Regions from separate parts of the Paraburkholderia caribensis genome, predicted to be linked through region 2. Evidence: predicted binding sites of a transcription regulator. Region 2 holds the regulator's gene; each other region holds the start of a gene.
The links. Region 2 encodes LexA, which represses DNA repair genes until DNA is damaged. Its sites were predicted from a motif close to ACTGTATNNNNATACAGT; they were not measured.

Region 1 (5,275 bases), 410 kb from region 2:
AGGTTTCCTACGCAACGTTCATCGGCGTAGGGTGAGTCGGCCCCTAAGGCGAGGCAGAAATGCGTAGCTGATGGGAAGCAGGTCAATATTCCTGCACCAGTGTGAAATGCGATGGGGGGACGGATCGCGGAAGGTTGTCCGGGTGTTGGAAGTCCCGGTCGCTGCGTTGGAGAAGGTGCTCTGGCAAATCCGGGCACGGAATTCAAGGGCGTGGCGCGAGCTTCTTCGGAAGCGAAGCAATCGGAAGGGGTTCCAGGAAAAGCCTCTAAGCTTCAGTTTCACATTGACCGTACCGCAAACCGACACAGGTGGGCGAGATGAGTATTCTAAGGCGCTTGAGAGAACTCGGGAGAAGGAACTCGGCAAATTGGTACCGTAACTTCGGGATAAGGTACGCCCCTGTAGCTTGACGCCCCTGCGGGCGAAGGGTGAAGGGGTTGCAATAAACTGGTGGCTGCGACTGTTTAATAAAAACACAGCACTCTGCAAACACGAAAGTGGACGTATAGGGTGTGACGCCTGCCCGGTGCCGGAAGATTAAATGATGGGGTGCAAGCTCTTGATTGAAGTCCCGGTAAACGGCGGCCGTAACTATAACGGTCCTAAGGTAGCGAAATTCCTTGTCGGGTAAGTTCCGACCTGCACGAATGGCGTAACGATGGCCACACTGTCTCCTCCCGAGACTCAGCGAAGTTGAAGTGTTTGTGATGATGCAATCTCCCCGCGGCTAGACGGAAAGACCCCATGAACCTTTACTGTAGCTTTGCATTGGACTTTGAACCGATCTGTGTAGGATAGGTGGGAGGCTATGAAGCTGGAACGCTAGTTTCAGTGGAGCCGTCCTTGAAATACCACCCTGGTTTGTTTGAGGTTCTAACCTTGGCCCGTGATCCGGGTCGGGGACAGTGCATGGTGGGCAGTTTGACTGGGGCGGTCTCCTCCCAAAGTGTAACGGAGGAGTACGAAGGTACGCTAGGTACGGTCGGAAATCGTGCTGATAGTGCAATGGCATAAGCGTGCTTAACTGCGAGACCGACAAGTCGAGCAGGTGCGAAAGCAGGTCATAGTGATCCGGTGGTTCTGTATGGAAGGGCCATCGCTCAACGGATAAAAGGTACTCTGGGGATAACAGGCTGATACCGCCCAAGAGTTCATATCGACGGCGGTGTTTGGCACCTCGATGTCGGCTCATCTCATCCTGGGGCTGTAGCCGGTCCCAAGGGTATGGCTGTTCGCCATTTAAAGAGGTACGTGAGCTGGGTTTAAAACGTCGTGAGACAGTTTGGTCCCTATCTGCCGTGGGCGCTGGATATTTGAAGGGGGCTGCTCCTAGTACGAGAGGACCGGAGTGGACGAACCTCTGGTGTACCGGTTGTCACGCCAGTGGCATCGCCGGGTAGCTATGTTCGGAAGAGATAACCGCTGAAAGCATCTAAGCGGGAAACTCGCCTTGAGATGAGATATCCCCGGGGCTTCGAGCCCCTTGAAGGGTCGTTCAAGACCAGGACGTTGATAGGTCAGGTGTGGAAGCGCAGTAATGCGTTAAGCTAACTGATACTAATTGCCCGTAAGGCTTGATCCTATAACCGGTGTGTTTTACGCATCAGGTTGAGATCGGTGTTGTGCCAGAAACAACACAACCCCATACCCTCTTTACGCTTCTTCCCGATTGGCTGTGGCGCGACCAGGTTACCCAACCTCCCGCGCGACGCAGCAACCCGTCATGCCTGATGACCATAGCGAGTCGGTACCACCCCTTCCCATCCCGAACAGGACCGTGAAACGACTCCACGCCGATGATAGTGCGGATTGCCCGTGTGAAAGTAGGTAATCGTCAGGCTCCTTACCCAAGACAAGACCCCGCCCTCAAAAGCGGGGTCTTGGCGTTTGGGGCGCGCAATTTGCGCCTTCGAGTGGCGTCCGCCGCTTGCCTCTGTGCTGGCATCCGCGATAGGCCTTCGCGAAATGAGCGGTTTCGTGATATCCCCTCATTCCCTCTTGCCAAACGTACGCTGACGCCGGGCGTCATTTGCGTAGCTTCGCAGCACCCACTGCTCCATCTGACCGCATCGGCTGTTTTGCTGATGGGTCTACGCCAGCACATCGATCCCTTCCATTTCCGTCCCTTGGACATGTTGATCGGCAGCACGATCAGCGATCGTCGTTTTGTCAATCTGCGCTAAAACCAAACCAACAAAACATCCGACGAAATGTCTTACTTACCACCAAACCAGCCTCTTAAGTCCTAAGAAAACTCAAACCCTCTTCCCAAAAAGGGCGCCATTCCCTTGTCAATTTCCGTGTAGGATACTGTATAAATATACAGGTATTTTCCTACGCCGATGTCATCCACAGCCACGCGTGCCGAAGAGATTCACCCATCGCTATGGCGAGCCTCGCAGCTCGCACGCGGCGGGCGGCGCACGCTCGACACCGGCTATCCCGCGCTATCTACCGAGTTGCCCGGCGGTGGCTGGCCCATCGGTGCGCTGGTCGACTTGCTGGTTCAGGTGCCGGGAGTGGGTGAGATGCGCCTGCTGCGGCCTGCATTGAGCTCACTGGGTGATCGTCCCATCGCGCTGGTCCAGCCGCCGCATATTCCAGATGGACTGGGCCTCGATTACATCGGGCTCTCGCTCGACAGGCTGTTGCAGGTCAAAGCGCCCAAAAGCTCTGATGCCTTCTGGTCCGCCGAGCAGATTCTGCGCGCCGGCACTTGCGGCGCAGTCATCTTGTGGGCGCAACATGCGCAGGCGTCATCGCTGCGTCGTCTGCATCTGGCGGCGCAGTCTTCCGAGACGCTTTTCATCATGGTCCGGCCGCTCGCCTCGGCTCAGGACTCATCGCCGGCTTTACTGCGGCTGGCGTTGCGACCTTCGGCCGATGGTCTGATGGTCGACATCGTGAAACGACGAGGCCCAACACGCGCGGAGCCTCTATCGATTCCTCTTCAACCCACCCCCGTTCTGTTTTCCCGTCATGCGCGTCTTTCTCGCCGTCCACTTGCCGAAGTTGTCGCTCGAAGTTTTTCGACCGAGGTGGTCGCCTGAGCCCGGGCACGGCAGCGCGGTATTGGAGAGAGACAAGGTCGCGATCGCCGACGGCGCGGCCCGTGCAGCGGGCGTGCGGCTCGGGATGAAGCGCGGTGGCGTGTTGACGGTGTCGCCGGAAACGCTGCTGTACGAACGCGACATCGCACGTGAGAACGCCACGCAACGCGAGGTCGGCATCGCGCTGATGAAGTTTTCGCCCGACGTCGCGCTGCTCGACGAAGCGACGGTGCTCGTCGAAGTCGGCGGGAGCCTACGGCTTTTCGGCGGCCTGTTGCCGTTGTGCCGTCAGGCGAAGGCGATTCTCGACGCGCTCGGTCTGACGGCGCGCATCAGCGCCGCGCCGACCGGGCAGGGCGCATGGCTGCTGGCGAAACACGGTAACCGGCGCGTGCTGAAACTCGCATCGCTCGAGCGCGTGCTCGAGCCGCTGCCGATGCTCGCCGTACCGGAAATCCGTTCGTTTGCCGACTGGTTCAGCGGTCTTGGCTGCGAATCGATTGCAGACGTCCGCCGTTTGCCGCGCGCGGGCCTGCAGCGGCGCTGTGGCGAGCATCTGCTGGATTCGCTCGATCGCGCGTTCGGCACCGCGCCGGAACTGTTCGACTGGCTCGAGCTGCCGCCCACGTTCAGCGCGCGCCTCGAATTGCCCGATCGTCTGGAGCATGCGGACGGCGCTGTGTTTGCCGCGCATCGGCTGATCGTGCAGTTGTGCGGCTGGCTGTGCGCGAAACAGCTGGCCGTGACGGCGATCACGCTGTCATTCGAGCATGAGCGCGGCCGCGAAGCCATGGCGCCGACGTCGATCGATATCGCCTTGGGCGAGGCCGCGTGGCGCGAAGATCATCTGCTGCGTCTTGTGAAGGAGCGGTTGCATCGTCTCACGCTGGAGGCGCCTGCCATCGTGGTGCGGCTCGATGCATCGAAGGTCGACGCAGCCATGCCCGCCACCGATCAACTGTTCCCTCAGCCGGGTGGATCACCGGCGGATCACGCGCGGCTGATCGAACTGCTGATCGCGCGCAATGGCGAAGAGAACGTGCTGCGTCCCGCGCCGACGGCCGATTACCGGCCTGAAATCGCGAACCGCTGGGTGTCGATCAATCACGTGGAAAAGAAAATGGAGTTGCCCAAAGGCTTGCCGCGCCCGACATGGATGCTGGCCACGCCCGTGCGTCTGCTCATGCGCCAGCATCGGCCGTTTTATGGCTCGCCGTTGAAGATGGTATCGCCGGGTGAGCGCATCGAAGCGGGCTGGTTCGATGGCGCGCTCGTCACGCGTGATTATTTCGTCATGCAAGGCGAAGACCGTAGCTGCTATTGGGTTTATTACGAGCGCGTCAGCAGCCGCGATGCCGAAGAGGAACCGCGCTGGTTCCTGCACGGTCTGTTCGGATGACGCGCGATGGATACGACGTTCAACGCCTTGCCGGCCTACGCCGAGCTGTTCTGTTTCTCGAACTTCACGTTTCTGCATGGGGCGTCGCATGCGGAAGAACTCGCTGAGCGCGCGTTTCAGCTCGGCTATTCAGGACTCGCCGTTACCGACGAATGTTCGCTCGCAGGCGTCGTGCGTGCGCATGTCGCGGCAAAGGAAGCGGGCTTGCCGCTCGTGATCGGTTCGTACTTCCAGTTGCGCAACGCCGACGGTACCCCCGCGTTCGGGCTGATCCTGCTCGCGCAGAATCGCGAGGGCTACGGCAATCTTTCGGAGCTGATCACGCTCGCACGCACCCGCGCGCCGAAGGGTGAATATCGCCTCACGCCGCATGATCTGTCGCGGCCCGATCGCGAGCATGCGCATTTGCGCGGCATGCCCGATTGCCTTGCGATCCTCGTGCCTGATTTTCCCGCGAATGAAGCGGTGCTCGAAGCGCAGATCGAATGGCTCGACGAGACGTTTCCCGGCCGTGCATGGGCCGGGCTCGTGCTGCATCAGCGCGCGATGGACGACATTCATCGCGGCGCGCTCGAATATGTCGCGGAGAAGCAGAACGTGCCCGTCGTCGCATTGGGTCACGTCGTGATGCATGTGCGCTCGCGCAAGCCATTGCAGGACACGATGACGGCGATCCGCGTCGGCAGGACGGTGCATGAATGCGGCTACGAGCTTGCGCCGAATGCCGAGCAGCATTTGCGCTCGCGCTTGCGCATCGCGAATCTGTATCCCGAACATACGATACGCGAGACCATCAGCGTGTTGTCGCGGTGCGCGTTTTCGCTCG
Region 2 (5,275 bases):
GTTGCAACGCGTGCCGTCGCACCATTGCCGAAAGCGCGCCCGAAGGCGCGCCTTTGTTCAAACATGGCCGCTGTGTGGTTTCACTGCGGCTGGTAGATCGAATCGAACACGCCGCCATCGGCAAAGTGCGTCTTCTGCGCATTCGTCCAGCCGCCGAACGAATCGTCGACCGTGTACAGCTTCAGCTTCGGAAACTTCTCGGTCAGCGCTGCCGGTACCTTGTTCGAACGCGGACGGTAGAAGTTCTTCGCGGCGATCTCCTGACCTTCCTCGCTGTAGAGGAAGTTCAGATACGCGTCGGCGAGCTTGCGCGAGCCGTGCTTGTCGACCACCTTGTCCACCACGGCGACGGGCGGCTCGGCCAGAATGCTCGCCGACGGCACGACGATCTCGAACTTGTCGGTGCCGAATTCCTTCACCGACAGGAACGCCTCGTTTTCCCATGCGATCAGCACGTCGCCGATGCCGCGCTGCACGAAGCTCGTCGTCGCGCCACGCGCGCCGGAGTCGAGCACGCCCGCGTTCTTATAGAGCTTCGACACGAATTCCTTGGCCTTCTGGTCGTTGCCGCCCGGCAGATGCGCCGCGTACGCCCATGCCGCCAGATAGTTCCAGCGCGCGCCGCCCGACGTCTTCGGGTTCGGTGTCACGATCGACACGCCCGGCTTCACCAGATCGTCCCAATCCTTGATGTGCTTCGGGTTGCCCTTGCGCACGAGGAACACGATCGTCGACGTGTACGGCGACGCGTTGTCGGGCAGGCGCTTCTGCCAGTCCTTGTTGACGAGGCCCTTGTTGGCGAGCGCGTCGATGTCGTAAGCGAGCGCGAGCGTCACGACGTCGGCCTGCAGGCCATCCAGCACCGAACGCGCCTGCGCGCCGGAGCCGCCATGCGACTGCTTGAAGGTGACCGATTCACCCGTCTTCGCCTTCCATTCCTTGCCGAACGCCTGATTGACGTCCTGATAGAGCTCGCGGGTCGGATCGTAGGAAACGTTCAGCAGCGTCGTGTCCGCGTGCGCCTGCGCGATCATCCCGACCGCCGACGCGGCGCCCAGTGCGAGCGCTGCGACCAACCGCTTCGCGCTGCCGCGCGTTGCCTTCCGTGCTTCTGCCAACCCCGTGATCCGAATGCCCATCGACCTTCTCCGTCTTGTTGGTGTGACTGCCTGTTTTCCGCTGATTGCCGCGATTCGCTGCTGCGCAAGCGGCAAGCGCCTCTGCCGCTGCGCGGGCGTTGCTGCTGCATCAACGGAGGCCAGTCTATCCAGGCGGCTTCATCATTAAAAATAATGTTTCTTCATTTTTTAATACGCAATAGTGGTAAAGGAATGATTTGCCTCCGCGAGCACGTCCATTTCGCCGCTTCAGCGCCGTCTTTCGACGTTCACACGACACCCGCAGCGACGAACTTAAAGTAAAGCTTGAAATGCGCCGGATACTGTATAAAAATACAGTCACCTGTCTATCCATACAGTGGCGCCATGACCAAACTCACCGCACGTCAGCAACAGGTTTTCGAACTGATCCGCCGCGCCATCGAGCGCACGGGCTTCCCGCCCACGCGGGCCGAGATCGCCGCCGAACTCGGCTTCAGCTCGGCGAACTCGGCGGAAGAGCACCTGAGAGCGCTGGCGCGCAAGGGCGTGATCGAGCTTGCGGCGGGCGCGTCGCGCGGCATCCGCCTGCTCGCGGGCCAGGACGATTCCCCGCACCAGTTCACGCTGCCGCACGCGAGCATCATGCAGTTGTCGCTGCCGCTCGTGGGCCGCGTGGCAGCCGGTAGCCCGATCCTCGCGCAAGAACACATCTCGCAGACTTACACCTGCGACCCGTCGCTGTTCTCGAGCAAGCCCGACTACCTGCTGAAGGTGCGCGGGCTGTCGATGCGCGACGCGGGCATCTTCGACGGTGACCTGCTCGCCGTGCAGAAAAAGAGCGAAGCAAAAGACGGCCAGATCATCATCGCGCGTCTGGGTGACGACGTGACCGTGAAGCGCCTGAAGCGCCGGCCCAACGGCATCGAGTTGATCGCCGAGAACCCCGATTACGAAAACATTTTTGTTCAGGCCGGCAGCGCGGAGTTCGCGCTGGAAGGCATCGCGGTCGGGTTGATCCGGCCGACGGAATTCTAATTAGCTGAACACTGTCTGGAGAGACTCATGGAACGCCTTGCCCGCTTGCTGCCCTTTCGCCAGTTCGGTCGTCTGCGCCATCTGCGCGAGCTTGTCCCTTGTGGTTCGCTGACGGCGCTTGCGTCGAATGTCGCGGGCCGCACGGCATCGCTGTTCGATGACGAACCTCAGTCGTTGCCGTCCGCGCAACCGGCGTTCGCTCGCGTGTCGCTGAACTCGGGCCTCAATGCGGAACCGGCACGGCGCGCACCCGTCCGGGTCTACCACGGGCCGTCGCGGCTCATCATGGTCGGCACCGTAGACGCTGTCTGCAACATGATCGATCGCGCCATTGCCGAGCAAGGCGATCAACTGACCCAGCAGGCCGCGTGAGCGCGCCGCTTGCGTCTGATATCGAAGCGGTGAAACGCTTGCTTGCAAACTCGCGGGATCGTTTCGGTGCCGATCGGGTCCACACCTGATCGATACTGAAAACGGAGCGTTCCGCACAATGGCAGGTCTGGTACGGATGCAAGGCCGCGTGGGTCGGCCAATTCTGATCGCGTTGATCGCGATCGTCGTCGTGGCGGCCCTGGGTTATGCGTACGCATCGCCGTATATCGCGCTCGACCGGCTCAAACGCGCCGCCGATTCCCGCGATGTCGAAACGGTCAATGCGTACGTCGACTACCCGGCGCTACGCGACAGTCTCAAGCTACAGGTCACAGGGTTGCTGACGCGGCGGCTCGACGTGCAGCACAACGGCAATCCGCTCGCGGCGATTGGCGCGATGATCGGTGTTGCATTGATTGGTCCGCTTGTCGATGCCTATGCGACGCCGGACGGTGTCGCCGCGTTGCTCAACGGTATGCCGCCGCGCGGCGAACCGGGCGAGCGCCCGCCTCCGCCGCCGGCCGCGCAGACAGACAACCCGCCGCAAACGCCGCCGCCCGCAGCGGGCCAGGCTAACGCCAACAGCAAGACGCCGCCGCAGCCGCCGCAAACCACGGCGGGATATCGCGGCGTCAACGAATTCGTCGTGAGCTATCAGCACGGTGTCGGCGACACGCGCTATGCGGCGATCTTCCGTCGCCAGGGACTGTTCACGTGGAAGCTGTCAGCCGTCGATCTGAACGGCTGACGCGCCATCACATCGCTGCTCGCCATCAGGCGGCTGTGTCAGGCAGCCGCCTGCTCCTCTTCAGCCGCCGACGAACACGCGACCAGAATGCTGCACGACACGCGGTCCAGCAGCGGCGTATTACCCGCGCCCATCCACCAGCGCGACAGTCCCGTGCGGCAGCGATGCCCGACCACCACGAGATCGGCGTGCAACTCGTTCGCTAGCGACGCAATTTCGTCGATGGGATGGCCGAACGCGAAATGCCCCGTCGCCTTCACGCCACGTTCCGTGAGCCAGTCGACGCCCTCCTGCAGGATTTCACGCGCGGTTTTTTCGAAGCTGCCGCATGCGACGTCCGTCAGCAGGCCTGCGCTTTGCGCGATGCTCGAACGCATGTCGACCACCGACAGCAAATGCGTCTCCGCGCCCAGATCGAGCGCCAGATTCGCGCCGCAACGCAATGCCTTGCGGCCTTCACGCGAGCCGTCGTAGCACAGCAGAATCTTGTTGTAGCTCGCCATTTCGCTTCCCCCTTGCCCGCGACTATCGCGGTCTCATCTGAATCATGGTGCGCCGCAATTCGACACGCAAGGGATGGAAAACGCTAAGTGCGGTGAGCCGCGCACTCAGCCATGACGCGGTGCAAGATCGTGCATGCAATCGCCAGCGATGCGCATTCATGCGCCAAACGCGGTGCGCACGATGCCCTAGAATAGGCAGCCGCCTCCGCTTTGCACCCAACAGGCACCTATTCAGGGAGCATCCTTCTTCGTATGTCTGAAGCTGCAATCGAATTTCATCAGGTCGAAAAGCGCTACGGCGAGAAAACTGTCGTCGACGGCTTGTCGTTTCATGTGCGCCCGGGCGAATGCTTCGGACTGCTCGGTCCCAATGGCGCGGGCAAGACCACGACGCTGCGCATGCTGCTCGGCATTGCGGCACCCGATGCAGGCAGCATCCGGCTGTGCGGCGAACCGATTCCATTGCGCTCGCGCTTTGCGCGGGCGCGCGTCGGCGTCGTGCCGCAGTTCGACAATCTCGATCCCGATTTCACGGTCCGCGAAAACCTGCTGGTGTTCGGCCGCTACTTCGGCCTGTCCGCCGCGCAGTGCCGCGCAATGGTGCCCACGCTGCTCGAATTCGCGCGCCTCGAAAGCAAGGCTGATGCGCGCGTGGGCGAGTTGTCGGGCGGAATGAAGCGGCGGCTCACGCTCGCGCGCGCGCTCATCAACGACCCCGACGTGCTCATCATGGACGAGCCGACCACGGGTCTCGATCCACAGGCGCGCCATCTGATCTGGGAGCGCCTGCGCTCGCTGCTCGCGCGGGGCAAGACGATTCTGCTGACCACACACTTCATGGAAGAGGCCGAACGTCTGTGCCACCGGCTGTGCGTGATCGAGGAAGGACGCAAGATCGCGGAAGGCGCGCCGAATGAATTGATCGCTTCGGAAATAGGCTGCGACGTGATCGAAGTGTACGGCCCCGATCCCGTCAGGCTGCGCGACGAACTGGCGCCGCTGTCGGTACGCACCGAGATCAGCGGCGAGACGCTCTTCTGTTATGTCGACGACCCGCAACCGGTTCACGCGCGCTTGAAGCAGCGCGCGGGGCTGCGCTACCTGCACCGGCCGGCGAATCTCGAAGACGTATTCCTTCGCCTGACCGGCCGCGAAATGCAGGACTGACGGGCACGCACACATTCGCCAACGATACCGGGCGCACAGCACACATGGACTTACGCACCTACGACACCCCCGAGCACGCCGCGTCACACGGGCGCTTCGGCAAGCGCTTCGCCGCGTTGCCCGCGAACGCCGTCAACTGGATTGCCGTCTGGCGGCGCAACTATCTGGTATGGCGCAAACTCGCGCTCGCGTCGATGTTCGGCAATCTCGCCGATCCGATGATCTATCTGTTCGGGCTCGGCTTCGGCCTCGGGCTGATGGTCGGACATGTCGACGGCGTCTCGTATATCTCGTTCCTCGCGGCGGGCACGGTGGCGTCGAGCGTGATGATGTCGGCGAGCTTCGAGTCG
Region 3 (5,275 bases), 440 kb from region 2:
GTACGGCGAGTGCCCGGCACCATAAGGCATCCAGAAGACATCCATATCGGCCATCGCTATCGGCCTGGCTTTAGGAGAAATCATGCAAGCGTCGTCATCCCATGAACCGTCGCACCTGAAGCGCACGCTCGGCTTGCCGTCCGTGTTGCTGTTCGGTCTCGCCTATATGGCGCCGCTGATCGTCTACGGCACCTACGGCGTACTCGCCAAGGCCAGCGACGACACAGCCGCCCTCGCCTATCTGCTCGCGCTGATCGCGATCGCCTTCACGGCGCTCAGCTACGGCAAGCTCGCGCGCCTCTTCCCCGTCGCCGGCTCGGCGTACACGTACACGCGCAAGACCTTCAACGCGCACCTGGGCTTCCTGATCGGCTGGGCGACGCTGCTCGACTATTTCTTCCTGCCGATGGTGATCTGGCTGATCGGCGCCGCGTATCTGAACGCGGCGTTTCCGCATGTGCCGTCGTGGATCTGGATCGTCGCGTTCATCGTGCTGACCAGCGGGCTGAACATCGTCGGGATCGAGCTGGCTGCGCGTTTCAATATCGTGCTGATGGTCGTGCAACTGGCGATCGTCGCGATGTTCGTCGCCTTGTGCTGGCACTATGCATCGGCGGCGGCCGGGCCGGGCGGCATCGCGATGGCCGAACCGTTCTTCAAGCCGCATGTGCCGCTCGGCGCGACGATGGCGGGCGCCGCGATTGCCGCCTATTCGTATCTCGGCTTCGATGCCGTGTCGACGCTGACGGAAGAAACCATCGATCCGAAGAAGAACATGCCGCGCGCCATCCTGCTGATCGCGCTGATCGGCGGCGCGATTTTCGTGATTGCCGCGTACACGATGCAGCTGGCGCACCCCGGCGTCGAGTTCAAGGACACGGACTCGGCCGCGTTCGAAGTCGCGAAGATGATCGGCGGCGATATTTTCGTGACCGTGTTTCTCGCGGGGCTGATTCTCGCGCAGTTCGCATCGGGCATCTCGGCGCAGGCGAGCGTCGGCCGTCTGCTGTATGCGATGGGCCGCGATGAAATCCTGCCGAAGCGTTTTTTCGGCTACATCCATCCGCGCTTCAAGACGCCGGCGATCAACATCGCGATTGCGGGCATCGTCGGATTGATCGCGCTGAAGCTCGATGTGGCCACGTCGACGTCGTTCATCAACTTCGGCGCGTTCCTCGCGTTCACGGCCGTCAACCTGTGCGTGATTCGCGTGTATCTGTCGGGCAATCATGGCGAGCGCAAGATCGGCCTGCTCGGCGGACTGGTGTTTCCGCTGATCGGCGCGGTGGCCGATATCTGGCTGCTCGCGAGCCTCGAAAAGACGGCGCTCGTGCTCGGCGCGGCGTGGTTCGTGCTGGGTATCGCGTATCTGTGCTGGATCACGCGCCTGTTCCGCCAGGCGCCGCCCGAAGTGGCGATCTGAACGAATAGCGTGCGAGAAAACGCGGCGCATACAATGCGCCGCGTTTCGCTTTGTGTTCTGCCATTTATGCGCGCGCCGGAAATTCCGCTTCCAGCGCGTCGATCAGATTCGACAGCACGTCGACCCAGTTGCCGCGCTCCGACTGATTGAAGAGCCGCATGCCGGGATACCAGGGGCTATCCGTGCGCTCACGCAGCCACCGCCAGCATCCCGCGTAGCGATTGAGCAGCCACACGCGCTTGCCCATCGCGGCGGCGAGATGCGCGACCGATGTATCGACCGCGATCACCAGATCGAGCGGCTCGACGAGCGCTGCCGTGTCGGCGAAATCCGCGATCTCGTTCATCCAGTCGGTCACGTTGGGACGGGGCACGCAAGCGAGTTCCTTCGACGCATCGTCTGCCTTCTGCAAGCTGATCCACTGTGCGCGCGGCCATGCAAGCAGCCGCTCGATCTGCGCAGGCGCGATGCTGCGCATCCTGTCCATATGCGCGTTGATCTTGCCGCCCGCCCACACCATGCCGATGCGCGGCACACCTTGCGGCGCGACGTCCGCGAGACGCGCGCGCCAGTACGCGGCGCGCTGCGGGTCGGCGCGCAGATAGCGCGACGGCGCCGAGCCGAGGTTCTGCAAGCCGATGCCGAGCGCCATCGGCAGCGAAAGCATCGGCGAATAGCAGTCCCAGTCGCGCCAGTCGGAGGGCACGTCGTCCACCAGTCGCAACTGCGGATAGCGCTCGCCGAACGAATCCTCGAAGAGCCGCCGCAGCGGCTTGGGGCAGTTGAAGCCGATTGTCGAGAAACGGTCGAGCGTGAGCGGAAAGAAGCGGCTGAACTGCAACGCATCGCCGAGTCCCTGCTCGTACACGATGAACAGCCGCGCGTCGCGGGTCGGGGCAGCGTCACCCAGCCATTGCGGCACGGGCCATTCAGCCGGCCGCGCGCCGCGCTCGCCGCGATTGTTGCCGAGCGCGGCCCAGCGATATTCGAAATGCGGCCATGCTTCTTCGTATCGCCCGGCCGCAAGCATCATATGGCCGATATTGCTGCGTGCTTCGAGATTCGACGGATCGAGTTCATACGCGCGCCCGTGATGCACGATCGCCGCTTCGACGTCGCCGAGCGCGTTCAGCACGAGACCGAGGTTGTTGTGCGCGCCGGAGTGCGCCGGATTCGTTGCGATCACGCTGCGATACGCGTGCTCTGCCGCTTCCATGTCGTCGTTGAGTTGCAGCGCGACGCCGAGATTGAAGGCGAGAATCGATGTATCGATCGACACGGACGGCTCGCTGCGCGCGAGATCGAGGCCGCGTTGCGCGCTCGCCGCGCCCTCGGCGAGCGCGCCCGACCGAATCTGCACGACGCTCAGACTGTTGTAGAAGATGGGATCGGGCCGCACGCGCAGCGCCTGTTCGATCCAGTGCGCCGCGCCGCCCGGCTCTTTCGCTTCGAGCGCGACGAGGCCGCGCAGATGCAGCGCGGCGGCGTGCCCGGGATGCGCTTGCAGGACACCGTTCAGATATGCACGCGCCACGTCGTGGTCACCCGCGACAAAGGCTTGCTCGGCTGCCGCGTACCGCTCGTCGATATCTGGCTGGGATGTCATTCGATCATGTCCTTCACCGCGAAAAAACGGAGGCTTCGAACCGTCGATACGTCGATTCGTCGATTCGGCCCCGGCGGCGGCAATGATTGCACTGTGCCGCTGGCGAGCTGTGAAGTTATGTAACGGCAGAAGCCAACGTGATTCCCCTTATCCAATGAAAATAGGACAAAACCGCGACGGCCGCGGGGTTTGCGTCGATACATGCCTTGTAGACCACGCGCGACGGCGTAGAATACTGTACGCATATACAGTATCGTCGTCTGCTATGGAACTGCTCAAAAAGCTCGAAATACTCGCCGACGCGGCTAAATACGACGCGTCGTGTGCGAGCAGCGGCGCGCCGCAGCGCAATTCGCGCGGCGCGGACGGGCTCGGCGCGAGCACGGGCGCGGGCATCTGCCACAGCTTCACGCCCGACGGCCGCTGCGTGTCGCTGCTGAAAATCCTGCTGACCAATTTTTGCCTGTACGACTGTCAGTATTGCGTGAACCGCCGCACGAGCAATGTGCCGCGCGCGCGTTTCACGCCCGAGGAAGTCGTGAGCCTCACGCTCGACTTCTACCGGCGTAATTACATCGACGGGTTGTTTCTCAGCTCCGGCGTGATCCGCTCATCGAACTACACGATGGAGCAACTGGTGCGCGTCGCACGGTCGTTGCGCGAAGTCCATCTGTTTCGCGGCTATATCCATCTGAAGACGATTCCCGACGCCGACCCGGAACTGATCGCGCAAGCGGGCCGTTACGCGGATCGCCTGAGCGTCAATATCGAACTGCCGACCGAAATCAGTCTGGAACGGCTCGCGCCCGAGAAAAGCGCGCGCACGATCCGCCTCGCCATGAGCTCGATCCGGCTAGCCAGCGACGAAGCCGGGAGCGACGCGAAAGCGCCGCGCTTCTCGCCGGCTGGGCAAAGCACGCAGATGATCGTCGGCGCGGACGACACCAGCGACAGCACGATCCTGCAAACGGCTGAGACGCTATACGGCGCTTACCGGCTCAAGCGCGTCTACTACTCAGCGTTCAGCCCCATTCCCGACAGTCCGACCGCGCTGCCGGCCCAGGCGCCGCCGCTGTTGCGCGAGCATCGCCTGTATCAGGCGGATTTTCTGCTGCGCGGTTACGGCTTTCGCGTCGACGAACTGTTCGACACACCGGGCAATCTCGCGCTCGACATCGATCCGAAGCTCGCGTGGGCGCTGAATCATCGGGAGCGCTTTCCCGTCGATCTGAATCGCGCCAGCGCACGCATGATCGCCCGCGTGCCGGGCATCGGCATGCGTAACGCAAAGCGTCTGGTGGAACTGCGGCGCTCGCGGCGCATCCGCTATCAGGATCTCGTGCAACTGCGCTGTTCGATGGACAAGACGCGGCCATTCGTCGTAACAGCCGACTATCGTCCTGCACATGCCGACCTGTCGACGCAGCGCTTACGCCACGCGCTGACGCCGCCGCCGACACAGTTGTCGCTGCTTTGACGCGGGCGCGAGCGCATGCAGATCATCTCGATCGACGACGACTATCAGGCGTGGCGTGAAGCCGCGTTACAGGCGCTTGCGAGCCGCATGGCGCCCGAGGATATCGACTGGCGTGTGATTGCCGACGACGATCGCGCAGCCACGCCCGCCTTGTTCGACGATCGCGCGCGCGTGCCGCGCGCGGCAGTGGCGCCCGCCAAGGTGCGCATTTCTCGCGAACTCGGCGAACTGCTGAAGGACGCGGCATGCTATCGCGACACGGCACGCTGGGCGTTTCTCTACCGCGTGCTGTGGCGATGGCATGACGGTGACCGCTCGGTCGCGTCCGCCGCCGATTGCGACGGCGCGCGTCTGTACAAGATGGCCAAGGCCGTGCGACGCGCGAAGCACGACATGATCGCCTATGTCCGGTTCCGGCTGCGGGAGCCGGGCAACGATGTGCCTGCGCCCGATCAGCCCGAATATGTCGCCTGGTATGAGCCGGAACACGATGTGCTCGCGTGGTCGGCCGAACATTTCGCGCGCCGCATGGGTCGTTCGACGTGGCTCATCTCGACGCCCGATGCCGCCGCGTGGTGGGATGGCAAAAACTTGCGGCTCGAACACCGCCCTGCGTCATCCAGCGATCATTGCAGGCACACCGCCGATGAGGCCGAAGCACTCTGGCTCGCTTACTACCGCAGCACGTTCAATCCCGCCCGCCTGAACGAGACGGCGCTCGAACAGCACATGCCCGTGCGCTTCTGGAAAGGATTGCCCGAAGGCCGCC

Region 1: imuA (translesion DNA synthesis-associated protein ImuA) is a predicted target of LexA. The motif match lies at 2,310-2,327, and genes of this name have one in related genera.
Region 3: C2L66_RS06670 (putative DNA modification/repair radical SAM protein) is a predicted target of LexA. The motif match lies at 3,264-3,281, and genes of this name have one in related genera.

Annotation. Positions count from the first base shown of each region.
Region 1 is NZ_CP026101.1:2,353,088-2,358,362, reverse strand. Features, by position in the region: rRNA gene C2L66_RS10440 (23S ribosomal RNA) at 1-1,582, shown strand, start outside; rRNA gene rrf (5S ribosomal RNA) at 1,727-1,840, shown strand; gene imuA (translesion DNA synthesis-associated protein ImuA) at 2,343-3,050, shown strand; gene C2L66_RS10425 (Y-family DNA polymerase) at 2,980-4,449, shown strand; gene C2L66_RS10420 (error-prone DNA polymerase) at 4,456-5,275, shown strand, end outside.
Region 2 is NZ_CP026101.1:1,945,271-1,950,545, forward strand. Features, by position in the region: gene C2L66_RS08615 (sulfate ABC transporter substrate-binding protein) at 81-1,139, opposite strand; gene lexA (transcriptional repressor LexA) at 1,485-2,135, shown strand; gene C2L66_RS41200 (hypothetical protein) at 2,163-2,507, shown strand; gene C2L66_RS08630 (DUF2939 domain-containing protein) at 2,626-3,255, shown strand; gene C2L66_RS08635 (universal stress protein) at 3,294-3,758, opposite strand; gene nodI (nodulation factor ABC transporter ATP-binding protein NodI) at 4,011-4,925, shown strand; gene C2L66_RS08650 (ABC transporter permease) at 4,970-5,275, shown strand, end outside.
Region 3 is NZ_CP026101.1:1,502,335-1,507,609, reverse strand. Features, by position in the region: gene C2L66_RS06680 (APC family permease) at 83-1,423, shown strand; gene C2L66_RS06675 (tetratricopeptide repeat protein) at 1,488-3,029, opposite strand; gene C2L66_RS06670 (putative DNA modification/repair radical SAM protein) at 3,295-4,506, shown strand; gene C2L66_RS06665 (UdgX family uracil-DNA binding protein) at 4,522-5,275, shown strand, end outside.